Regions from separate parts of the Enterobacter mori genome, predicted to be linked through region 3. Evidence: predicted binding sites of a transcription regulator. Region 3 holds the regulator's gene; each other region holds the start of a gene.
What was found. The regulator PurR, encoded in region 3, represses purine synthesis genes. The targets are predictions, from matches to a motif close to CANGCAAACGTTTGCNTG.
Positions count from the first base shown of each region.

Region 1: the regulator PurR is predicted to act here: its motif matches at 2,289-2,306, upstream of glyA (serine hydroxymethyltransferase).
Region 2: the regulator PurR is predicted to act here: its motif matches at 2,451-2,468, upstream of gcvT (glycine cleavage system aminomethyltransferase GcvT).

Region 1 is NZ_CP104285.1:3,459,793-3,468,052, forward strand. It holds gene N2K86_RS16255 (3-phenylpropionate MFS transporter) at 1-268, opposite strand, end outside; gene N2K86_RS16260 (DoxX family protein) at 441-863, shown strand; gene glyA (serine hydroxymethyltransferase) at 919-2,172, opposite strand; gene hmpA (NO-inducible flavohemoprotein) at 2,478-3,668, shown strand; gene glnB (nitrogen regulatory protein P-II) at 3,750-4,088, opposite strand; gene glrR (two-component system response regulator GlrR) at 4,154-5,491, opposite strand; gene qseG (two-component system QseEF-associated lipoprotein QseG) at 5,488-6,240, opposite strand; gene qseE (two component system sensor histidine kinase QseE/GlrK) at 6,242-7,669, opposite strand; gene purL (phosphoribosylformylglycinamidine synthase) at 8,205-8,260, opposite strand, start outside.
Region 2 is NZ_CP104285.1:3,811,821-3,820,080, reverse strand. It holds gene ubiH (2-octaprenyl-6-methoxyphenyl hydroxylase) at 1-914, shown strand, start outside; gene ubiI (FAD-dependent 2-octaprenylphenol hydroxylase) at 927-2,129, shown strand; gene gcvT (glycine cleavage system aminomethyltransferase GcvT) at 2,527-3,621, shown strand; gene gcvH (glycine cleavage system protein GcvH) at 3,645-4,034, shown strand; gene gcvP (aminomethyl-transferring glycine dehydrogenase) at 4,162-7,035, shown strand; gene N2K86_RS17960 (SDR family oxidoreductase) at 7,106-7,849, shown strand; gene N2K86_RS17955 (protein disulfide oxidoreductase) at 7,853-8,260, opposite strand, start outside.
Region 3 is NZ_CP104285.1:1,983,991-1,992,250, forward strand. It holds gene mdtK (MdtK family multidrug efflux MATE transporter) at 1-176, opposite strand, end outside; gene N2K86_RS09475 (riboflavin synthase) at 404-1,045, shown strand; gene cfa (cyclopropane fatty acyl phospholipid synthase) at 1,076-2,224, opposite strand; gene punC (purine nucleoside transporter PunC) at 2,524-3,723, opposite strand; gene punR (DNA-binding transcriptional activator PunR) at 3,838-4,749, shown strand; gene purR (HTH-type transcriptional repressor PurR) at 4,768-5,793, opposite strand; gene cydH (cytochrome bd-I oxidase subunit CydH) at 6,091-6,180, shown strand; gene N2K86_RS09505 (MFS transporter) at 6,346-7,512, shown strand; gene sodB (superoxide dismutase [Fe]) at 7,549-8,130, opposite strand; gene N2K86_RS09515 (C40 family peptidase) at 8,254-8,260, opposite strand, start outside.

The DNA.
Region 1 (8,260 bases), 1.5 Mb from region 3:
TCACCCAGAAGCAGGCAACAAAGACCAGAGTGAGCAGCGCAAGTATGCGCACGGCCTTGATCAGTAAGGAGGGATCGCTGACGCGCGGCGCAATCAGCAGACTGCCAAGGAAACGCGCCACCAGTCCTGCGCCAAGCAGAACGCCGATGGTCTCAGGCGTGAGACCAATTCCCTTGAGCCAGACGCTCCAGAAAGGCAGAAAAATACCGTAGCTAAAGAAGTAGGTGAAGTAGCTGAGCGCCAGCCAGCGCGTGGAATGCAAGACCATGAATCCCTCCCGAAATGGAGGCGATAGTCTGGCGTTTATCCTGCACTTTAGCAAGTCGTTAGCGCGCTATAAATTAACGATAAATTAACATCATGGACAGCCGGTCGGCGTATGGCGAGAGCGGCAAAATTGTATTACGTTTAAAGAACATCGCCTGAAGAGGTCGTTTGCCATGAACAGCTTACGTTATTTCGATTTCGGCTCCTCACGTTCTTTCCTGCTTTTGATTGCCCGTATTGCTATCGTTGTCCTGTTTATTATTTTTGGTTATCCCAAACTCACGGGGTTTAGCGGCACCGTTCAGTATATGACGTCCCTCGGCGCCCCCATGCCCATGCTGGCCGCGATTATTGCGGTGGTGATGGAGGTTCCCGCGGCAATTCTGATCGTGCTGGGCTTTTTCACCCGCCCCATCGCGGTGCTCTTTGTCTTTTATACGCTGGGAACGGCGGTGATAGGCCACCATTACTGGGATATGACCGGTGATGCGGTTGTGCCGAACATGATTAACTTCTATAAGAATGTGAGTATTGCTGGCGCGTTTATTTTGCTGGCGATTGTGGGGCCGGGTGCCATATCTCTTGACCGACGTTAGCCCATAAAAAAAAGGCCGCAAACGCGGCCTTTTTTATTTCTGCAAAGCAGTGGAATTATGCATATACCGGGAAGCGTGCGCAGATATCCAGAACTTTACCTTTGACGCGCTCGATAACCGCTTCGTCATTGATGTTGTCCAGAACGTCACACATCCAGCCAGCCAACTCTTTCACTTCCGCTTCTTTGAAGCCGCGGCGAGTCACGGCCGGAGAACCGATACGGATCCCGGAGGTCACGAACGGGCTCTTCGGATCGTTTGGCACGCTATTTTTGTTCACGGTGATGTTGGCGCGGCCCAGGGCTGCGTCCGCTTCTTTACCGGTCAGATTCTTATCAACCAGATCCAGCAGGAACAGGTGGTTCTCAGTACCGCCAGACACCACTTTGTAGCCACGTCTCAGGAACACTTCCACCATCGCTTTGGCGTTCTTAGCAACCTGCTGCTGATAAACTTTGAACTCTGGCTCCATCGCTTCTTTCAGCGCTACCGCTTTTGCCGCGATAACGTGCATCAGCGGGCCGCCCTGCGCGCTTGGGAACACGGCAGAGTTCAGTTTCTTATACAGATCTTCGTCACCGCCCTTCGCCAGGATCAGGCCACCGCGTGGACCCGCAAGGGTTTTGTGGGTGGTGGTGGTCACAACGTGAGCGTGTGGAACCGGGTTCGGGTAAACGCCTGCCGCGATCAGACCCGCAACGTGCGCCATATCAACGAACAGGTAAGCACCGATGCTGTCTGCGATTTCGCGCATTTTTGCCCAGTCAACGATACCGGAGTAAGCAGAGAAGCCACCGATGATCATCTTCGGTTTGTGCTCTTTGGCCTGCTTCGCCATGTCTTCGTAGTCAATTTTACCGGACTCATCAATACCGTAAGGGATGATGTTGTACAGTTTGCCGGAGAAGTTAACCGGGGAGCCGTGAGTCAGGTGGCCGCCCTGCGCCAGGTTCATACCCAGAACGGTATCGCCCGGCTGCAGCAGCGCGGTGTAGACCGCGAAGTTAGCCTGAGAGCCAGAGTGCGGCTGTACGTTCGCGTAGTCTGCGCCAAAGAGTTCTTTCGCACGGTCAATCGCCAGTTGCTCAACGATATCAACGTACTCGCAACCGCCGTAGTAGCGCTTGCCCGGATAACCTTCAGCGTATTTGTTGGTCAGCTGAGAACCCTGCGCCTGCATCACGCGCGGGCTGGTGTAGTTTTCGGAGGCGATCAGTTCGATGTGCTCTTCCTGACGTACTTTTTCCTGCTCCATAGCCTGCCACAGTTCGGCATCATAATCGGCAATGTTCATTTCACGCTTTAACATCCGCATCTCCTGACTCAGCTAACAAGTAAATTTTGGCCTGAAAAGGCAGTCCTGTTGGACGACGGGCAACAGTATAACTGAATAGTTCTGCGATAACAGGTCTTGACAAACGATTTTACGCAAACGTTTCCCTCCACGCCACGCAAGGGTTTGAGGAATAAAGCTCTCATCATTTTCAGCGGATTTCTTTTCAGGTTTGTGATGCATATTTTTCATCTTGCAAAGAACCATTTACAACGCAGGGTTATTTTTTATAAGATGCATTTAAAATACATCATTAAATGTGACATCAGAAGGACGCGCTCATGCTCGACGCTCAAACCATCGCTACCGTTAAATCCACCATTCCCCTGCTGGTCGAAACCGGCCCTAAACTCACCGCGCATTTCTACGATCGCATGTTCTCGCACAACCCGGAGCTCAAAGAAATTTTCAACATGAGCAACCAGCGCAACGGCGACCAGCGTGAAGCGTTGTTTAACGCCATCGCGGCGTACGCCAGCAACATTGAAAACCTGCCAGCGTTGTTGCCTGCGGTAGAAAAGATTGCGCAGAAACATACCAGCTTCCAGATCCAGCCAGAGCAGTACAATATCGTTGGCGGCCACCTGCTGGCCACGCTGGACGAAATGTTCAGCCCGGGCCAGGAAGTACTGGACGCGTGGGGTAAAGCCTACGGCGTGCTGGCGAACGTATTCATCAACCGTGAAGCGCAAATCTACAGCGAAAACGCCTGCAAAAATGGCGGCTGGGAAGGCACGCGCGCGTTCCGCATCGTTGAGAAAACACCGCGCAGCGCGCTGATTACCAGCTTTGAATTTGAGCCGGTGGACGGTAACCCCGTGGCCGACTATCAACCGGGCCAGTATCTGGGCGTGTGGCTGAAGCCTGAAGGTTTCCCGCATCAGGAAATTCGCCAGTATTCCCTCACCCGCAAACCAAACGGTAAAGGCTATCGCATTGCGGTGAAACGCGAAGATGGCGGTCAGGTCTCAACCTGGCTGCACAACGAAGCCAGCGTAGGCGATGTGGTTCATCTGGCCGCGCCGGCGGGCGATTTCTTTATGGCCGTTGACGGCAATACGCCAGTGACGCTGATCTCTGCGGGTGTGGGCCAAACGCCAATGCTGGCGATGCTCGATACGCTGGCAAAAGCAAACCATGGCGCGCAGGTTAACTGGTTCCACGCCGCAGAAAACGGCGACGTGCACGCCTTTGCGGAGGAAGTGAAAACGCTCGGGGCGCCCCTGCCGCGTTTCACCGCGCACACCTGGTATCGTCTGCCGACTGACGCAGACCGCGCAGCCGCACGCTTCGACAGCGAGGGTCTGATGAATTTGAGCCAGCATGAAGGGGCGTTTAGCACGCCGGACATGCAGTTCTACGTCTGCGGGCCGGTGGCGTTTATGCAGTATGCCGCGAAGCAGCTGGTGGAGCTGGGCGTGAACAAAGACAACATTCATTACGAATGTTTCGGGCCGCATAAGGTGCTGTAATGAAAAAGCCCCTCGTTTGAGGGGCTTTTTTTCGCCGGGTGGCGGCTGCGCCTTACCCGGCCTACAAAACCGTTGGCAATGTTAAATCGCGGCGTCGTCTTCTTCGCCGGTACGGATACGGATCACGCGCGCCACGTCAAAGACGAAGATTTTCCCGTCGCCAATTTTGCCCGTCTGCGCGGTACGGATGATGGTATCTACGCAGGTATCCACGATATCGTCGCTGACCACGATTTCAATTTTCACTTTCGGCAGAAAGTCGACCATGTACTCCGCGCCACGGTAAAGCTCGGTGTGGCCCTTCTGACGACCAAAACCCTTCACTTCCGTTACTGTCATCCCGGTGATGCCGACTTCCGCCAGCGCTTCACGTACATCATCCAGTTTGAAAGGTTTAATAATCGCATCAATCTTTTTCATGGTGGGTCCTTAAACTCTTGCCTGTAAGCTGCCTCGTAATCGATTGCTCACAGTACCATACGGCATTACTCTTTAAAATCGTTTGCTTCCAGCTCGTGGCGCGACAGCAGCTTGTAGAACTCGGTGCGGTTGCGTCCGGCCATGCGCGCCGCGTGGGTCACGTTACCCTTAGTAATCTGCAGCAGTTTGCGCAGATAGTTCAGTTCGAACTGGTTACGCGCTTCGGCAAAGGTCGGCAACGCCGTGTTTTCCCCTTCCAGCGCCTGCTCCACCAGCGCGTCGCTGATAACGGGCGACGACGTCAGCGCCACGCACTGCTCAATCACGTTGACCAGCTGGCGCACGTTGCCAGGCCACCCGGCGGTCATTAGCCTTTTCATTGCATCAGTGGAAAACGCGCGCACGAAGGGTTTATGGCGATCCGCGGACTGGCGCAGCAGATGGTTTGCTAGCAGTGGAATATCTTCCGCACGCTCGGCCAACGCAGGAATTTTCAGGTTCACCACGTTCAGGCGGTAGTAGAGATCTTCACGAAACTCGTTGCGCGCCATCACTTTTGGCAGATCCCGGTGGGTGGCTGAAATAATACGCACGTTAATGTCGATATCGCGGTTGCTGCCGAGCGGACGTACCTTTCTCTCCTGCAACACGCGGAGCAGTTTCACCTGCAACGGCGCAGGCATATCGCCAATCTCGTCGAGGAACAGCGTGCCGCCTTCCGCCGCCTGGAACAGCCCTTCCCGGCTGCTCACCGCGCCGGTGAAGGCGCCCCGAGCGTGACCAAAGAGCTCGGATTCGAGCAGTTGCTCCGGAAGCGCACCGCAGTTAATGGCGATAAACGCATTTTTACTGCGCGGGCTGGCGTTGTGGATCGCCTGCGCCAGGATCTCTTTCCCGGTACCGCTCTGGCCGTTGATCAAAACGCTGACGTCAGATTGCGCCACCATTCGCGCCTGCTCAAGCAGACGCAGCATGACAGGGCTTCGCGTCACGATGGACTCCCGCCAGGCATCATCACCAGAAGGCGCTGCATGCTCCAGCGCGCTGTCGATGGCTTTATAGAGCGCGTCTTTGTCCACCGGTTTGGTGAGGAAGCTGAACACCCCTTGCTGGGTTGCCGCGACCGCATCCGGGATCGAGCCGTGGGCGGTCAGGATGATAACCGGCATGCCGGGCTGCTGTTTTTGGATTTCGGCAAAAAGCTGCAGGCCATCCATTTCGTCCATCCGCAGGTCGCTGATCACCAGATCAATCTTCTCGCGACTGAGCACTTTCAGCCCCTCCTGCCCGCTTTCCGCCGTCACAACGCTGTAGCCTTCACTGACCAGGCGCATACCCAGCAGCTTTAACAGCCCGGGATCGTCATCGACCAGTAAGAGATGGGCAGGTTTACGGCTTGTCATGGCTTCACATCCTCTTCTTTCTGCGCGTCACCGTCCGGCGACACTGCAGAATTTCCTTTCGACGGATCGGGCAGATAGCTGCCTGCAGGTTTACGCGTCGACAGTTGCCTTTCAATATCGGTCAGATTTTCAAGCTTGCGCGTGGTGGTTTCAAGCTGGGTGCGTAGATAATTCTGCTGCTGGCGAAGCGTATCAAGTTCGCCGTCCGTTGACTGCTGTAATTTGCTGTAGCGGGAACGCTCTTCAGACAGCTGAAGCTGTAATGCCTGGCCGTCCCGCCAGAGTTGATATATCGGCCGCACCTGCGCAGGAATGTTGGCGCTGAACGTGTCCAGACGCGTGATATTCGTGCGACGCTCCACGGGCGTGATTTTGGCATCGCCAAGCAGAATGGCACGTTTAAAGGTCGCCTGCCATGCGTTGTCGCCCCACATCGTGGCTTGCGCCCGTGCCTCAACGGGTTCCAGACGCTGCGCACAATCGATGCCACGTAGCCAAAACAGCGGGTTGGTATCAACGTCATGTCCTGATAAGTGCCAGATGCCCTCGCAGGGGGTGGTCAGGAAATCCGCCAGCTGATTTTCAGGCCATTTTTCTTCCGGTTTTTCACTGATTGCGCTCTTCGGGGCATGAGTAACACACCCTGCCAGCAGTAAACACGGCAGGCTCAGACGTACGGTATTGCGGGAAAACATCGCGCGTGCGGCGCGGAAAAAAACGTGTGACATACTCACCAGACTTAGATTCATTTTATTGATTTTCCGGCTTAAGAGGCAGTTCGATACGAAAGCACACATCCGACCGTTCATCACTGACGATATTAAGTTCGCCGTGCATGCGTCGTATGCCGTCGCGGGCAATACTGAGACCCAGACCACTTCCTTTTACCGCACCTTTTCGCTGATGACTGCCCTGGAAAAAGGGTTCAAAAATCATCGTTTTTTCTTCATCCGGAATTGGGGTGCCCGTATTCGCTACATCGATAAACACCCGGGAACCCGCCCTGTAGCTTCGGATATAAATGTTACCGGATTCAGTACCATAGTGCACCGCATTGGAATAAAGATTATCCAGAACGCTCATAAACAGCATGGGCTCTGCAAGACAAGCGGGCTCGCTAAGATCGACCTGGGTATGCATCATTTTAGCTCTTGCTGGCAGGCTATGGGCGGAGATCACCATATCCACTATCGGTGCAATCTCCACATTCTCCAGTACCACTGCCCCGTCCGCCAGCTTACGGTTGTAGTCCAGCAGTTGCTCAATCAGCTTTTGCAGATTGCGGCTGCTGTCATCGAGGATCTCGACAATCTCTTTTTGCTCAGAGGTCAGCGGGCCAGCCACTTCGTCCGCCAGCAGCTCCGTGCCTTCGCGCATGCTGGCAAGCGGCGTTTTAAGTTCATGGGAAATGTGACGCAGGAACTGATGGCGCTGTGTTTCCAGCCACGCCAGACGTTCGGAAAGCCAGATGATCCGCTGACCAACTGAACGCAGCTCGCGCGGCCCGGTGAAAACAACCGTATCACCGAGAGACTTCCCCTCACCCAGACGGTTAATCATCCGCTGTATGCCCTTAACCGGACCGATAATCATGCGGGTGAACAGCAGAACCAGAGCAAGACTGACCAGGAACAGGACCAGCGCCTGCCAACCGAAGAATTGACCGCGCTCGGCGATTTCCTGTTGCAGCTGCTGACCGCGAGAAAAGATCACCGTGCGTGTAGACTGGACCATTTCCGTATTGGCATTAGCAAAAGCTTCCAGCCGCGCGGCGGCGGCGGCATCCGGGCCGCTATTTTTACACTGTAACTGAGCCAGATCGTTCAGGTCCTGACGTAATGCCTGGTAGAGTTTGTCGTCCGGCAGCACGCCCGCGTGGGCATCCAGCATTTCGCTGTAGCGTTTACGCTGATTCTGGTAAACCCGCTCCAGGGTGCGATCGTCCAGCACGCAATACTGGCGATAGCTACGCTCCATCTCCAGCGCGGCGTTAGTCATTGCTTCGCTTCGCCTTGCATCAATGAGCGTCGTGCGATTCGTCAATGCCGCCTGCGCGCTTAGCGCATTAAGACTTTGCCAGGCCTGCCACGCCAGTATCAGTAAAGGGAGCAGGATCAGCAGGAATGCCATCATGACGAGCTGTCGCAGGGAGCGAGGGAAAACAGACCAGCGTTTCAACGCATTACTCTCTTAATGGGGGTTTACGCAGAGCGTAACTGAGTCTGCCCTTCAGATACAACAAAGCCGGGTAAAAACCCGGCTTTGTTGTGGAATGAGGCGGTGCCTAACTCGACGTTTCGCCCTGTCCTGATAAAGCATCGCTATGATCAGTAGTTGGACGGCAGGCACCTTTTTGTGCGTCATTCTAAGTTTATGTAGCGCGTCCCGAAGGGGCTGACATAAGAAGGTGAATGAGCCACTGATTAATATTATGCAACAGCCGTGCCAGTTTGAAAAACAATAAATTAACATGATGAATTAAAAAGATTTTATACATTCAACCTATTACTTGTTGGCAGAATGATTTCCAGGCTAAGTGTCGCTATTTAACAACACCTTTAGACCACGATTTTTCTACCCATATAAATCAACAAATTAAGTGTCACCTTTTGGAGACGCCTGCAGGGCAGGATTGTCGCAATTTTGCGACACGCATAAAAAAGCCCGGTGGCGCTTACGCTTACCGGGCCTACAAGGGTCAGGGTACTAAAACTTAACCCAGCTGCTTACGCGCGTTGCGGAAGATGCGCATCCACGGGCTGTCTTCGC
Region 2 (8,260 bases), 1.8 Mb from region 3:
TTGTGACGCTGGATGCCCATGACTACCGTATCGACGCGCTGGGTCAGGTCGTTGAGCTCCACGACGTCGGCCTGCGCCTGTTCCGTCTGTTGCAGGATGCGCCGGGCGTCACGCTACACTGTCCGGCGCGCGTCGCCACTTTTAGCCGCAGCGAAGACGCGGTGAGCGTAGCGCTCGATAATGGCACCGTTCTCGACGGTCAGCTTCTGGTGGCGGCGGACGGCTCGCGTTCGGCGCTCGGCACGCAGTGCGGCGTGGAGTGGCGGCAGCAGCCTTACGGGCAGGTCGCGGTCATTGCGAACGTCGCGACCGCAGCAGAACACAACGGCCGGGCGTTTGAGCGCTTCACGCAGCACGGCCCGCTGGCAATGCTGCCGATGTCGGACGGGCGCTGTTCGCTGGTCTGGTGCCACCCGCAGGATAAAGCCGAAGAGGTGAAGGCCTGGTCAGACGAACGTTTTTGTACCGAGCTGCAGAAAGCCTTTGGCTGGCGACTCGGGCGTATTACCCATGCGGGGAAACGTGCGGTCTATCCGCTGTCGTTAACCACCGCATCGCAGTCCGTTTCTCACCGCGTGGCGCTGGTCGGCAACGCCGCGCAGACATTACATCCGATTGCCGGACAAGGGTTTAACCTTGGGCTGCGGGATGTGATGAGCCTGGCCGAGTCGCTGGCGCTGGCATGGGGTGAGCAAAAAGATTGTGGCGCTTATTCGGTGCTAAGCCATTACCAGAAGCGACGCCAGGCCGATAAAGAGGCGACAATCGGCGTTACCGATGGTTTAGTACACCTGTTCGCCAATCGCTGGGCGCCGCTGGTTGCGGGTCGCAACCTCGGGCTGATGGCGATGGAACTGTTCATTCCGGCACGCGACGTGCTGGCGCAGCGGACCCTGGGTTGGGTCGCGCGTTAAGGAGTTATCATCGTGCAAAATGTTGATGTCGCCATTGTTGGCGGCGGTATGGTCGGGCTGGCGCTGGCCTGCGGTTTACAGGGCAGCGGCCTTCGCGTGGCCGTGCTGGAGCAAAACGCGCCGCAGCCCGTCGCGCAGGATGCTCCGCCGGAACTCCGCGTCTCGGCGATCAATGCCGCCAGCGAGAAATTGCTGACGCACCTTGGCGTCTGGGCAGATATTGTGGCGCAGCGCGCCAGTTGCTATCACGGCATGGAAGTGTGGGATAAAGACAGCTTTGGTCATATAGCCTTTGATGATGAAAGCATGGGCTATAGCCATCTTGGTCACATCATCGAAAATGCGGTGATCCACCACGCGCTGTGGCAGAAAGCACAGCAGTGCAGCGACGTGACGCTGGTTGCACCTGCGCAGATCCAGCAGGTGGCATGGGGGGAAAACGAGGCGTTTATCACCCTGCAAAGCGGCGATATGCTGACCGCGCGTCTGGTGGTCGGTGCCGATGGTGCCAACTCCTGGCTGCGGAATAAAGCCGATATCCCGCTGACCTTCTGGGATTACCGCCATCATGCGATGGTGGCAACGATCCGTACCGAAGAGCCGCACGGCGGCGTGGCGCGGCAGATTTTCCACAACGACGGCATTCTGGCGTTCCTGCCGCTTGCCGATCCGCACCTGTGCTCGATTGTCTGGTCTCTGGTACCGGAAAAAGCGCAGCTGATGCAGGAGGCGACGCCGGATGCCTTTAACCAGGCGCTGTGCATGGCGTTTGATAACCGCCTTGGCTTGTGCACCCTTGAAAGCGAGCGTCAGGTGTTCCCGTTAACCGGCCGTTACGCGCGTCAGTTTGCGGCGCACCGTCTGGCGCTGGTGGGCGATGCGGCCCATACCATTCATCCGCTGGCCGGGCAGGGCGTCAACCTTGGCTTTATGGACGCGGCGGAGCTGGTTGAGGAGTTGCGTCGTCTGCATCGCGAAGGGAAAGATATCGGTCAGCATCTCTACCTGCGTCGCTATGAGCGCAGCCGCAAGCACAGTGCGGCGATGATGCTGGCGGGGATGCAGGGCTTCCGCGAGCTGTTTGCCGGGGCAAATCCGGCGAAAAAACTGCTGCGCGATATCGGTCTTAAACTGGCCGATACGCTTCCTGGCGTCAAACCTCAACTTCTCCGCCAGGCGATGGGTCTTAACGACCTCCCTGACTGGCTGCGCTAACTTAGATCCCCGTCACACTTTATTTTCCCGGCTTCTGCGCCGGGGAAATTCCCTCGTTTGAAATAATCTAATTCCACGTCATTTTTCGCATTAGATTAACTAATGTCGTGTTTTTCCCGATGCGGAAAATCGGCCCGTTTTTCCGCACGAAATATCACCATGTGCTAAATCCTGTTAGATCATTGTTAATTTTGTGCGGGGTTAATCGCATTTTTCCAGTGAATAACTCTGTAGGCTTTCCAGCGTTTTTTGGTCATAAGCTAATGTGATGACCCGTTTTACCTTATGGTTAACCGCCGGTTTCGGTGGTAAGTTCAGGTAAAAGAGAACGTTTGCGTCGGCATTCGGGAACGAGGCCGATACCGGGTTTCACGGTGAATTTTTCAACGAGGACAAGATGGCTCAACAGACTCCTTTGTACGAACAACACGTGTTATGCGGCGCCCGCATGGTGGACTTCCATGGCTGGATGATGCCGCTGCACTACGGCTCGCAGATTGATGAGCACCACGCGGTGCGCACCGATGCCGGTATGTTCGACGTGTCCCACATGACGATTGTCGATCTGCGCGGTAGCCGCACCCGGGAGTTCTTGCGTTATCTGCTGGCAAACGACGTCGCTAAACTGAAGACGCCGGGCAAAGCGCTCTATACCGGCATGCTGAATGCCTCGGGCGGCGTGATTGATGACCTTATCGTCTATTACTTCACTGAAGATTTCTTCCGCCTCGTTGTAAACTCCGCCACCCGCGAAAAAGACCTCTCCTGGATCACCCAACACGCCGAACCTTATGCCATCGACATCACCGTCCGTGACGATCTGTCGCTGATCGCCGTGCAGGGGCCGAACGCGCAGGCGAAAGCCGCGTCTCTGTTTACCGACGAGCAGCGCAAAGCAACCGAAGGCATGAAACCGTTCTTCGGCGTGCAGGCGGGCGATCTGTTTATCGCCACCACCGGCTACACCGGTGAAGCAGGCTACGAAATTGCGATGCCAAACGAGAAGGCCGCTGATTTCTGGCGTGCGCTGGTGGAAGCGGGCGTGAAGCCTGCGGGTCTGGGTGCGCGCGATACGCTGCGTCTTGAAGCGGGGATGAACCTCTACGGTCAGGAGATGGACGAAAGCGTCTCTCCGTTGGCCGCCAACATGGGCTGGACCATCGCATGGGAACCGGCTGATCGCGACTTTATTGGCCGTGAGGCGCTGGAAATGCAGCGCGAGAAGGGCACTGAGCAGCTGGTTGGCCTGGTGATGACGGAAAAAGGCGTGCTGCGCGGCGAACTGCCGGTACGCTTCACCGATGCCGACGGCAATCATCGCGAAGGCGTGATCACCAGCGGGTCCTTCTCCCCGACGCTGGGCTACAGTATTGCACTGGCACGCGTGCCGGCGGGCATTGGCGAAACGGCGGTGGTGCAAATCCGCAACCGCGAAATGCCGGTCAACGTGACCAAACCGATTTTTGTTCGCGCCGGTAAGCCGGTCGCCTAATCATTTTTATCAGGAGAACTTCAATGAGCAATGTGCCAGCAGAACTGAAATACAGCAAAGAACACGAGTGGCTGCGCAAAGAGGCGGACGGCACTTACACCGTAGGGATCACCGAGCACGCGCAAGAGCTGCTGGGCGACATGGTGTTTGTTGACCTGCCTGACGTGGGCACGACCGTTAGCGCGGGCGACGACTGTGCCGTGGCGGAGTCCGTAAAAGCGGCTTCTGATATTTACGCCCCTGTGAGCGGCGAAATCGTTGCCGTCAACGACGCGCTGAGCGATTCGCCAGAGCTGGTGAACAGCGAGCCGTATGAAGGCGGCTGGATCTTCAAGATCAAAGCCAGCGATGAAGCGCAGGTTGCCGCGCTGCTGGATGCGACCGCATACGAAGCACTACTGGAAGACGAATAACGTTGTGCCGGATGGCGCTGCGCTTATCCGGCCTACAGGTCAACGTAGGCCCGGTAAGCGTTAGCGCCACCGGGCAACAGCGTTACAGATAACTACGATTCACTGCACGTTTCAGGAACCATCGCTCATGACACAGACTTTAAGCCAGCTTGAAAACCGTGGCGCCTTCATTGAACGTCACATTGGGCCGGATGCTCAGCAACAGCAGGAGATGCTGAAGACAGTTGGCGCGGATTCATTAAACGCACTGATCGGCCAGATTGTGCCAAAAGACATCCAGCTTGCCACGCCGCCTCAGGTGGGGGAAGCCACCACGGAATTCGCCGCGCTGGCGGAGCTGAAGGCTATCGCAGGCCTCAACAAGCGCTATAAGTCTTACATTGGCATGGGCTACACCAACGTGCAGTTGCCGCCGGTTATCCTGCGCAATATGCTGGAAAACCCGGGCTGGTACACCGCTTACACTCCGTATCAGCCAGAAGTGTCTCAGGGCCGTCTGGAAGCGCTGCTGAACTTCCAGCAGGTGACGCTGGATCTGACCGGGATGGACATCGCCTCCGCTTCGCTGCTGGATGAAGCGACCGCCGCCGCCGAAGCGATGGCGATGGCGAAGCGCGTGAGCAAGCTGAAAAATGCCAACCGCTTCTTCGTGGCGGCGGACGTGCATCCGCAGACGCTGGATGTGGTGCGCACCCGTGCGGAAACCTTCGGCTTTGACGTGATCGTCGATGACGCAGACAAAGTGCTGGATCATCAGGACGTCTTTGGCGTGCTGCTGCAGCAGGTAGGCACCACCGGCGAAGTACACGACTACGGCGCGCTGATTGCCGAGCTGAAGTCCCGCAAGGTGATCGTTAGCGTTGCCGCCGATTTTATGGCGCTGGTGCTGCTGACGGCGCCGGGCAAACAGGGCGCGGATATCGTGTTCGGCTCTGCGCAACGCTTCGGCGTGCCGATGGGCTACGGCGGCCCGCACGCAGCGTTCTTCGGCGCGAAAGATGAATTCAAACGTTCCATGCCAGGCCGTATTATCGGCGTCTCAAAAGATGCTGCCGGTAACACCGCGCTGCGCATGGCGATGCAGACTCGCGAGCAGCACATCCGCCGCGAGAAAGCGAACTCCAACATCTGTACCTCGCAGGTTCTGCTGGCAAACATCGCCAGCCTGTACGCCGTGTTCCACGGACCAGCTGGCCTGAAGCGTATTGCCAGCCGCATTCACCGACTGGCCGATATTCTGGCCTGCGGTCTGCAGCAGAAAGGCCTCAAGCTGCGCCACGCGCACTACTTCGACACCCTGTGCGTGGACGTGGCGGACAAAGCGGCCGTGCTGGCGCGTGCGGATGCAGCAGAAATCAACCTGCGCAGCGACATTCATAACGCCGTCGGCATTACGCTGGATGAAAGCACCACCCGTGACGATATCCTGAACCTGTTCAGCGTGTTGCTGGGCGACGCGCACGGTCTGGACGTTGATACGCTCGACAAAGAGGTCGCGCTCGACAGCCGCTCCATTCAGGAAAGCATGCTGCGTAACGATGCGATCCTGACGCACCCGGTCTTTAATCGCTACCACAGCGAAACCGAGATGATGCGCTATATGCACTCTCTGGAGCGCAAGGATTTGGCGCTGAACCAGGCGATGATCCCGCTGGGCTCCTGCACCATGAAGCTGAACGCCGCGGCAGAGATGATCCCGATTACCTGGCCTGAGTTCTCCGAGCTGCACCCGTTCTGCCCGCCAGAACAGGCGGAAGGTTATCACATGATGATCAACCAGCTTTCCGACTGGCTGGTGAAGCTGACCGGTTACGACGCGCTCTGCATGCAGCCGAACTCCGGCGCGCAGGGTGAATACGCGGGCCTGCTGGCGATCCGTCACTATCACGAAAGCCGTAACGAAGGCCACCGCGATATCTGCCTGATCCCAAGCTCCGCCCACGGTACCAACCCGGCCTCTGCCCAGATGGCGGGCATGGAAGTGGTGGTGGTGGCGTGTGATAAGAACGGCAACATCGATCTGGCCGACCTGCGCGCGAAAGCCGAGCAGGCGGGCGACAAGCTCTCCTGCATTATGGTGACCTACCCGTCCACCCACGGCGTGTACGAAGAGACCATCCGTGAAGTGTGCGAAGTGGTGCACCAGTTTGGCGGTCAGGTATACCTCGACGGCGCGAACATGAACGCTCAGGTGGGCATTACCTCTCCGGGCTTTATCGGCGCGGACGTGTCGCACCTGAACCTGCACAAAACCTTCTGCATCCCGCACGGCGGTGGCGGCCCAGGTATGGGCCCAATCGGCGTGAAAGCGCACCTGGCACCGTTTGTTCCAGGCCACAGCGTGGTGCAGATTGAAGGCATGCTGACCCGTCAGGGAGCGGTCTCGGCGGCACCGTTCGGTAGCGCCTCTATCCTGCCAATCAGCTGGATGTACATCCGCATGATGGGCGCGGAAGGGCTGAAACAGGCGAGCCAGGTGGCGATCCTCAACGCCAACTATATTGCGACTCGCCTGAAGTCTGCCTTCCCGGTGCTCTATACCGGCCGCGACGGTCGCGTGGCGCACGAGTGCATCCTCGATATCCGTCCGCTGAAAGAGCAGAGCGGTATTAGCGAACTGGATATCGCCAAGCGTCTGATCGACTACGGCTTCCACGCGCCAACCATGTCGTTCCCGGTTGCGGGTACGCTGATGGTGGAGCCAACGGAATCTGAAAGTAAAGCCGAGCTGGACCGCTTTATCGATGCGATGCTGGCCATCCGCATGGAGATCGACCGCGTGCAGGACGGCGAATGGACGCTGGAAGATAACCCGCTGGTTAACGCCCCGCACACCCAGCACGAGATGGTCGCAGAGTGGAACCACGGTTATTCCCGCGAGCTGGCGGTCTTCCCGGCAGGCGTGGCAAACAAATACTGGCCGACCGTGAAGCGTCTCGATGACGTCTACGGCGACCGTAACCTGTTCTGCTCCTGCGTGCCGATGAGCGAATACCAGTAATATTGCTGATGGAGTAACGTAGGCCGGGTAAGGCGAAGCCGCCACCCGGCTTTTTTATTGGGAGAAGCGAATGGCAATTGCACTCGTCACCGGCGCGAGCCGGGGCATTGGTAAAGCCACTGCACTGCAGCTGGCACGCGAAGGCTACACCGTGGCGGTGAATTTTCACCATAACATCAAGGCCGCGACGGACGTGATCAATCAGATTGTTGAGGCTGGTGGTAAAGCGTTTGCCGTGCGCGCGGATATCAGCGATGAAGCGCAGGTTATGGCGATGTTTGACAGTATCGATCGTGAAGGCGAGCCGCTAACGGCGCTGGTGAACAACGCGGGTATTCTGTTCGAGCAGTCGACCATTGAAAGTCTTTCAGCCGAGCGCATCAACCGCGTGCTGGCCACCAACGTCACGGGCTATTTTCTCTGCTGTCGCGAGGCGGTAAAGCGTATGTCGCACAAACATGGTGGTAAAGGAGGCGCGATAGTGAACGTCTCTTCCGCAGCCTCCCGCCTGGGCGCGCCGGGGGAATATGTGGATTACGCTGCCTCCAAAGGGGCGGTGGACTCGCTGACGACGGGATTATCGCTGGAGGTGGCAGCGCAGGGTATTCGCGTCAACTGCGTACGCCCAGGGCTGATCTATACCGATATCCACGCCTCCGGCGGCGAGCCGGGACGTGTGGATCGGGTGAAATCCATGCTGCCCATGCAGCGCGGCGGCCAGCCAGAGGAAGTCGCTCAGGCCATTACCTGGCTGCTGAGCGACAAAGCCTCCTACGTGACCGGCAGCTTCCTGGGGCTGGCGGGCGGAAAGTAACGGCTACGACGCCAGCCACAGCCGCAGGCGCATGCCCCAACTGCTGGTCCAGCCGGTGGTGATCGACTTCACCTCCCCGTGAGAGATCACCACCAGCGTGGGCGTGACCTGCACGTCCCACTGGCGAGACAGGCTTCCGCTGGCGTCGCTGATCGTGGGTAACGCCAGCTTCTTCTTCGCCAGCCATCTCTCCAGCGTGGCGTTATCACCGGAGCGCAGTGCAACTGACATCACGTTACCACCTTCTGCGGCAAGTGCCGCTACGGATGGCGTGGTGTAGCGGCATACGCCACACCAGGTTGCCCAGACGTACACCAGCAGCGGACGTTCCTCACTCATGGCGATAAGGTCGACGGGCTGACCGTCGAGCGTTTGCAGCGCGGCTGAGGCGAAATTCTGCGGCAGGGTGGG
Region 3 (8,260 bases):
AGAATGGCCGGCAGCCAGATCGAGGTGCCAATTGCAACGGCGGCCATATCGGTGGCGCTGTAGCCACCCGCCATTACCGTATCCACAAATCCCATTGCGGTCTGGGCCACTTGCGCGACGATCACCGGTATTGCCAGTGCCAATAACTGACGCGCTTCAATCATGTACTTCTGCACGTGAACACCTTTTGTATTGTTGTTATATGAGAGACTAAAAAAGCCGCCGAAACGGGCAGCAAGAAGAAAATGCAGGGGGATAGCCAGCTATTGTAGCGGGGTTTATCTAATTATCTAGTGAAAAAATCGCCAGAAAATGCGCTCCGCTGGCAACCTGTTTTTCCAACTGTTATTGTGGAGGGATTAAACGGTGTCACCACCGTCCGGAAAAAACAGGAGTTGTAAGCATGTTTACTGGCATTGTGCAGGGCACCGCCAAAGTGGTGTCTATTGATGAAAAACCCAATTTCCGTACTCACGTGGTTGAGCTGCCGGAATATATGCTCGACGGCATAGAGACCGGCGCCTCGATTGCACATAACGGCTGCTGCCTGACGGTGACCGAAATTAACGGTAACCAGATTAGCTTTGATTTAATGAAAGAGACGCTGCGTATCACCAACCTGGGTGAACTGGTGGTGGGGGATACCGTCAACGTTGAGCGCGCGGCGAAGTTCAGCGACGAGATCGGCGGCCATCTGATGTCGGGACACATCATGACCACCGCCGAGGTCGCAAAAATTGTTACCTCGGAAAATAACCGTCAAATCTGGTTTAAAGTTCAGGATCCGGCATTAATGAAATACATCCTGTATAAAGGATTTATTGGTATTGATGGGATTAGTTTGACGGTCGGAGAAGTGACGCCGACGCGCTTTTGCGTGCATTTAATACCCGAGACGCTGCAGCGCACAACGCTGGGCGCAAAAAAACTGGGGCATCGCGTGAATATCGAAATCGATCCGCAAACTCAGGCGGTAGTGGATACCGTTGAACGTGTCCTGGCGGCAAAAGAGGCGGCGATAATAAAAGCCGTTGAGGAAGAATAAAAAACAACCCCGGATATCCGGGGTTATTTTTTAGCGTGCGACACGTAATCCGTGTTCAATGCCGCGACTGAAAACAACCTGCCAGAGCTGAATATCCCGCGCACGGAAAGCACCCGCACAGGCATTCAGATAATAGCTAAACATGCGTTTGAACCGTTCGGAATAGTTGTCTGCAATCTCGGGCCAGGCTTCCTGAAAACGTGAGTGCCATGCCATCAATGTGGTGTCGTAATCCGCGCCGAAGTTATGCCAGTCTTCAACAATGAAGTGGGACTCGCTGGCGTTAGCAATCTGGCGCACGGACGGTAAACAGCCATTCGGAAAGATGTATTTATTGATCCACGGGTCCACGTTATTGTCGGTGCGCTTAGAACCTATGGTATGGAGCAGGAAAATACCGTCAGGCTTCAGGTTTCGGTCGGCAACGTCAAAATAGGTTCTGTAGTTTTTCGGACCCACGTGCTCGAACATGCCAACGGAAACGATGCGGTCGAACTGTTCGTTCAGGTCGCGGTAGTCCTGAAGTCGAATATCTACATCCAGATCCTGGCAACGTGTCTGAGCCATTTTTTGTTGTTCAGCTGAAATCGTCACGCCCACAACGCTGGCACCGTAATGCTTCGCCATGAAATACGCCAGACCGCCCCAGCCGCAGCCGATATCAAGCACGCGCATACCCGGTTTTAGCTGCAGTTTCTCGCAGATTAGACGCAGTTTATCTTGCTGCGCCTCTTCAAGCGTTGTGGCCTTTTTCCAGTAGCCGCAGGAATATTGCATTAAGGGATCCAGCATACGGCTGAACAGGTCATTACCAAGATCGTAGTGCTCTTTACCGACGATCCATGCCCGCTTTTTACTCTGCAGATTGAACAGGCGGGCGGAGGCGATACGCAGCGTGTCTTTGAAGTGGCGGGGGAGCTGATTTTCAAGACCGGCGCGTAATACGCTGGAGAAAAACATGTCCAGCCGTTCACACTCCCACCAGCCGTCCATATAGCTTTCGCCGAGACCTAACGATCCCTCTTGCAAGACGCGTTTAAAAAAATCGGGATGTTTGACCTGCGGATCGGCGGGGGAGGACCCATTAATCGTGATGCCCGCACGTCCCAACAGTTCACTGACGATCCGGGACCAGTTATCGTCCGGAACGCTGACTTCTTCTATACACGATGAACTCATAGCTTCTCCATCACCTTGCTGTGATCAGAACCTTAAAACAGCGTAGACGCTTTTTTGGGTTTGTGAGAAGTCTCACGGTAAATGCCCGCGAGGCTAATATCCGACGTAGAACAGAGGAAGGGAGATAACCCTTGCCGAAAAGCCTTCCATGGTAAAACGGGAGCACTCCGGCTCCCGTTAACACTTAATATTTATCGTATTTCATCGAACCAAATTTAGTATAGGCCTCAAAATTTGGTGATTCAATAGAAAATTCTTAGCAACCTAATCACTGTGTCTTAACATAATTTCTGGCGCGATTATGCGTGCGACGTTTCTACCTGCTGACGCGCATTCTGCTCGCGCTGTGCGGAAAGCTGCATACGGTAGCCAAAGGCAGCCAGCGCAACGGTCACCAGCATCACACTGGTGGTCGTCAGGAGCGGCGTGGAAATCAACGCAGAGACCACCAGACTTGCCAGGAAGCACAGACCCAGCTGTAACGTGTTCTGCAGCGCGGCGGCGCGTCCCGTCGCCTGTGGGAACGGACGTAACGCCTGCGCGACTACGATTGGGTAAATAGCACCGTTAGCGACGGCCATGACGCAGAACGGAATCAAAATTTCTGTCAGGCCCGTACCCGGAATAAACCCGACGGCCCAGGTGCCGAAAACGCTTAACGCGAACAACACCAGTAGCCAGGGCAGCATCTGCTGGCCTTCCCACTTCTGCAGCGCTGCGCGACAGCCGTAGCCGCCGACCAGGAAAGCAATGGTCTGTGGAACATAACTCAGGCCGATTGCCGCCGGGCTGTATCCCATATCGTGCAGAATGAACGGCGAGCCAGTCAGCCACGCGAAGAAACTGGCGGAACAGGCCGCGTAAATCAGGACGTTACCGCGATACGCTTTTGAACGCAGCAGCGAGGCAAAGGTAATCGGCTTCGCGTCAGGATGCGTCTCTTTTTTATGCGCAGGCTTGAGGAAAAACGCAGGCAGCATCAATACCAGCGTGATGGCAAAGAGCGTAGCGAAAATCGCCTGCCAGTCGAAATGGGCCAGGATCCAGCTTCCGAGCAAAGGTGCAAGGGCAGGCGAGAGACCGACCAGCGGCATAATGGTGGCGAAAATTCGGTTAGTGCGTGATGCCGGGTAATAATCGGTCACCAGCGCCTGCCAGGTCACCGCTGCAGCACAGACGCCAACGGCCTGAATGAATCGCAGTACCAGCAGCCAGGTGGCATCGCGTACCCACAGCATGCCCAGACAGCCCACGGCAAAAATAGCCAGACCCAGCAGCAGCACCGGTTTACGACCAAAGCGGTCGGAGAGTGGTCCCCAGAGCAGTTGCGCGAAGGCAAAACCGGCGAGGAACAGGCTCAGGCTGGCGCTGATAGCGGCTGCGGGGGTTTGCAGATCTTCCTGCATCGCGGCAAATGCCGGCAGATACATGTCGGTCGCTAAAAAGCCCAGCACGCTTAAGCCGCCGAGCCAGACCAAAAATCCTTTCCTGGGTTGCATTATTTTATTCTCCTGAGGAGGCAGGTGTACGTTGGCGCAGAGTGTAGGGAGTGCAAAGCGGCTTGTGAAACGCTAATATTTGCTGAGTGCATTCAAATTTTTTGCAGGCAGAACATGTGGTCAGATTATTCTCTTGAAGTTGTCGATGCTGTTGCCCGTAACGGCAGTTTCACCGGTGCCGCGCAGGAGTTACACCGCGTACCCTCGGCCATCAGTTACACCGTGCGTCAGCTGGAAGAGTGGCTGGCGGTTCCGCTGTTCGAGCGGCGTCATCGCGACGTGGAATTAACGCCCGCAGGCGCGTGGTTTTTAAAGGAAGGGCGTTCTGTCATCAAAAAAATGCAGATCACCCGCGAGCAGTGTCAGCAGATCGCTAACGGCTGGCGAGGCCATCTCTCCATCGCGGTGGACAATATCGTCAAGCCGGAACGGACCCGGCAAATGATCGTGGATTTCTATCGTCATTTTTCTGATGTCGAACTACGTGTCTCCCAGGAGGTGTTCAACGGCGTCTGGGATGCGCTGGCGGATGGCAGGGTGGAGATGGCGATTGGGGCAACGCAGGCGATCCCCGTCGGGGGACGCTATGCGTTTCGCGATATGGGGATGCTGAGCTGGACCTGCGTTGTCGCCAGCGATCATCCGCTGGCGGCAATGGAAGGCCCTCTCAGCGATGACACGCTGCGCAACTGGCCGTCGCTGGTGCTGGAAGATACCTCGCGCTCGCTGCCCAAGCGCATCACCTGGCTCCTGGACAACCAGCGTCGCGTGGTGGCTCCTGACTGGGAATCGTCGGCAACCTGTCTTTCTGCGGGGCTGTGCGTGGCGATGGTGCCCGTTCACTTCGCGCGACCGCGCATCGATACCGGGGAGTGGAAAGCGCTGACGCTGGAAAATCCGTTCCCGGATGCGGCCTGCTGTCTGACCTGGCAGCAAAACGACGTATCGCCTGCGATGGCCTGGCTGCTGGATTATCTGGGAGACAGTGAAACCTTGAATCGGGAGTGGCTACGGGAGCCAGCATAACTGGCCCCCGGAATGCGATTAACGGCGATAGTCGCGGAACGGACCGTCCGCCACGGAGCGGCGCTCGATGAGGCGCGGGTGAACTTCAATCGACTGGGATTCTTCACGCTTGTTGACGATCCTGTCCATCAGCATGTTGAAAGCCGTTTCGCCCAGCGAGTCTTTTGGCTGGTGAATGGTGGTCAGCGCCGGGGTGAAGAAGCGCGCGTTACGCACGTTGTCATACCCGATCACGGAAATATCCTGCGGCACCCGCAGGCCCAGCTCGTCGGCGGCGCAGAGCGCGCCCATCGCCATAATATCGCCGCCACAGAAAACAGCCGTCGGGCGATGCGGTTGGGAGACAATCTGTTGCATTGCACGGTAACCCGATTCCGGCTCAAAGTCGCCCTGAACAATCCAGTTTTCCGGCACGGTGATCAGCGCCTCTTCCATTGCCTTCATAAACCCGGCCAGACGGCCCGCACCGGTGTTGCGTTCCAGCGGACCCGGGATCACGCCAATCTCGCGGTGACCGCGTTCGATCAGATAACGACCGGCCATATAGCCGCCTTCAAAGGCATTATCGATAACGGAATCGGTGAAGTCGGCGCGCGCTTCACCCCAGTCCATGACCACCATCGGAATGTGGCGATACTCTTCCAGCATGGACAGCACGGATTCCGGGTACTCGGAACACATTACCAGCAGGCCATCGACGCGCTTTTGCGCCATCATCGACAGGTAGGCGCGCTGCTTCTCGATGCTGTTCCACGCGTTGCCCAGAATCAGGGTATAGCCTTTCTGGAAGCAGTTTTTCTCAACCGCTTCGATGATCTCGGCAAAATAGGCCGCTTCACTGCTGGTTGCCAGCAAGCCAATCGACTTGGTGTGATTCACCTTCAGGCTGCGCGCAACCGCACTTGGGGAGTAATGTAACTCCTTGATCGCCGCCCAGACGGCGTTGCGCGTCTCTTCCGCGACGAAGCGGGTTTTGTTAATTACATGTGATACGGTTGTAGTGGAAACGTTTGCGCGTTTTGCTACGTCTTTTATTGTTGCCATTCAATGTCACTCCAGACCATATCCTAAACTCCTGAAAAACTTGAAGGTAAACGTTTGCCTTCTCTCACCCTTATTACGCAATCTTGAGTTGCGACACGCCGGGAAAACGACACAGGACGTCAGGAGGGGATCAATGGCCGGTACGCTAATAAATTTAGCGTGGAATTTTGTCCTATCTTGATGAAAAGGGGAAGAGCTAAAGTGGATATCAGTTTAAATCCAGGAAGATTTTTGACGTAAACTATGTAAAAATGAGCAAACTCACTTTTCGTGGGGTGATTAAAAGGAGAAAAATTGATGAGTTCCGATCTGAAGTTTTCGCTGGTGACCACCTTTATCGTGCTGGCATTGATTGTTGCCGGTGGTTTGACGGCTGCGCTGCACTGATTTACGCGGGGGGAGAGTCCTCTCCCTCCTCATTTTCTTCCGATTGTTACCTCTCTGGCAAAAATCTTTTGCCAAAATGTTAACTTCTCAAATTTTGTGATTGATGTCATGCTTTTGACTTCTTAGTTCTGTGTCGCGTGATGACACGGCATCCGGAGTTGACTCATGAAAATCAATTTTCCTCTGCTGGCCCTGGCGATTGGCGCCTTTGGGATTGGCACTACTGAATTCTCCCCGATGGGGTTACTGCCTGTTATCGCACGGGGCGTGGACGTCTCTATTCCTGCGGCCGGGATGTTAATCAGCGCCTATGCCATCGGCGTGATGGTCGGGGCCCCACTGATGACGCTGCTGCTGTCGCACCGCGCGCGTCGCAATGCGCTGATATTTCTGATGGCGATCTTTACGCTGGGCAACGTGCTCTCCGCAATTGCGCCGGATTACACCACTTTGATGCTGTCGCGTATTCTGACCAGCCTGAACCACGGCGCATTTTTCGGTCTGGGCTCGGTTGTTGCGGCAAGTGTGGTTCCGAAGCACAAGCAGGCCAGCGCGGTGGCGACCATGTTTATGGGGCTGACTATCGCCAACATAGGCGGTGTGCCTGCGGCCACCTGGCTGGGTGAAGTGATTGGCTGGCGAATGTCTTTCCTGGCGACAGCAGGGCTGGGCGTGGTGGCGATGGTGGCGCTGTTCTTCTCCTTACCGAAAGGGAGCGCCGGTGAACGTCCTGACGTACGTAAAGAGCTGTCGGTGCTGATGCGTCCTCAGGTGCTTTCCGCGCTGCTGACCACGGTGCTGGGGGCCGGTGCGATGTTTACCCTCTACACCTATATCTCACCGGTGCTGCACGATATCACCCACGCGACGCCGATCTTTATTACCGCGATGCTGGTGCTGATTGGCGTGGGGTTCTCTATCGGAAACTATCTGGGCGGGAAACTGGCCGATCGTTCGGTGAGCGGTACGTTGAAAGGCTTTTTAACCCTGCTGATTGTCATCATGATTGCGATCCCGTGGCTGGCACGCAACGAATGGGGTGCTGCGATCGCGATGGTCGTGTGGGGCGCTGCCACCTTTGCCGTGGTACCCCCGCTTCAGATGAGGGTGATGCGTGTCGCCCATGAAGCGCCAGGTCTCTCTTCTTCCGTGAATATCGGTGCGTTTAACCTGGGTAACGCGCTGGGGGCGGCAGCGGGCGGGGCGGTGATTTCCGGTGGTCTGGGATACAGTTTTGTGCCGGTAATGGGGGCAATTATTGCCGCTCTCGGCCTGCTGTTAGTGCTGATGTCCGGTCGTAAACAGCCAGAAGCCGCCTGCGCGGCGGAATAAGCAAAAGCGCAGAAGGGTGAACCCTTCTGCGTTCTCTTACGCGGCGAAGTTCTTCGCCACAAAGTCCCAGTTAGCCAGTGCCCAGAAGTGCTCCAGATAGTTAGGACGCGCGTTACGGTAATCAATGTAGTAAGCGTGTTCCCATACGTCCACGGTCATCAGCGGTTTAGCGCTGGTGGTCAGCGGGGTGCCCGCATTAGAGGTGGAAACGATAGCCAGTTTTCCATCCGCTTCTTTTACCAGCCACGTCCAGCCGGAACCGAAGTTTTTGATGGCCGCATCGGTAAACTTCGCTTTGAAGTCCGCGAAGCTGCCAAAAGCGGCGTTAATGGCGGTCGCCAGTTCACCGGTAGGTTCACCACCGGCATTTGGCGCCAGGCAGTGCCAGTAGAAGGTGTGGTTCCACACTTGAGCCGCGTTGTTGAACACGCCACCTTCTGAGCTACGGACGATCTCTTCCAGCGTTTTGCCTTCGAAATCGGTACCTTTGATCAGGTTGTTCAGATTGGTGACATAGGTTTGATGATGTTTGCCGTAATGGTACTCCAGCGTTTCCGCAGAAATGTGTGGCGCCAGGGCGTCTTTTGCATACGGTAGTGCAGGTAATTCGAACGACATTGCTTCTCTCCTTATTTTATTTGTATGTTGCCAATAACCCTACAGACAACAGGGAAAGGATAGCAAATTGAAAGGGTATGCAAAAGAGGAACTTACCCTGCCACGCGTGCGGCAGGGCAGGGGTTAGCGA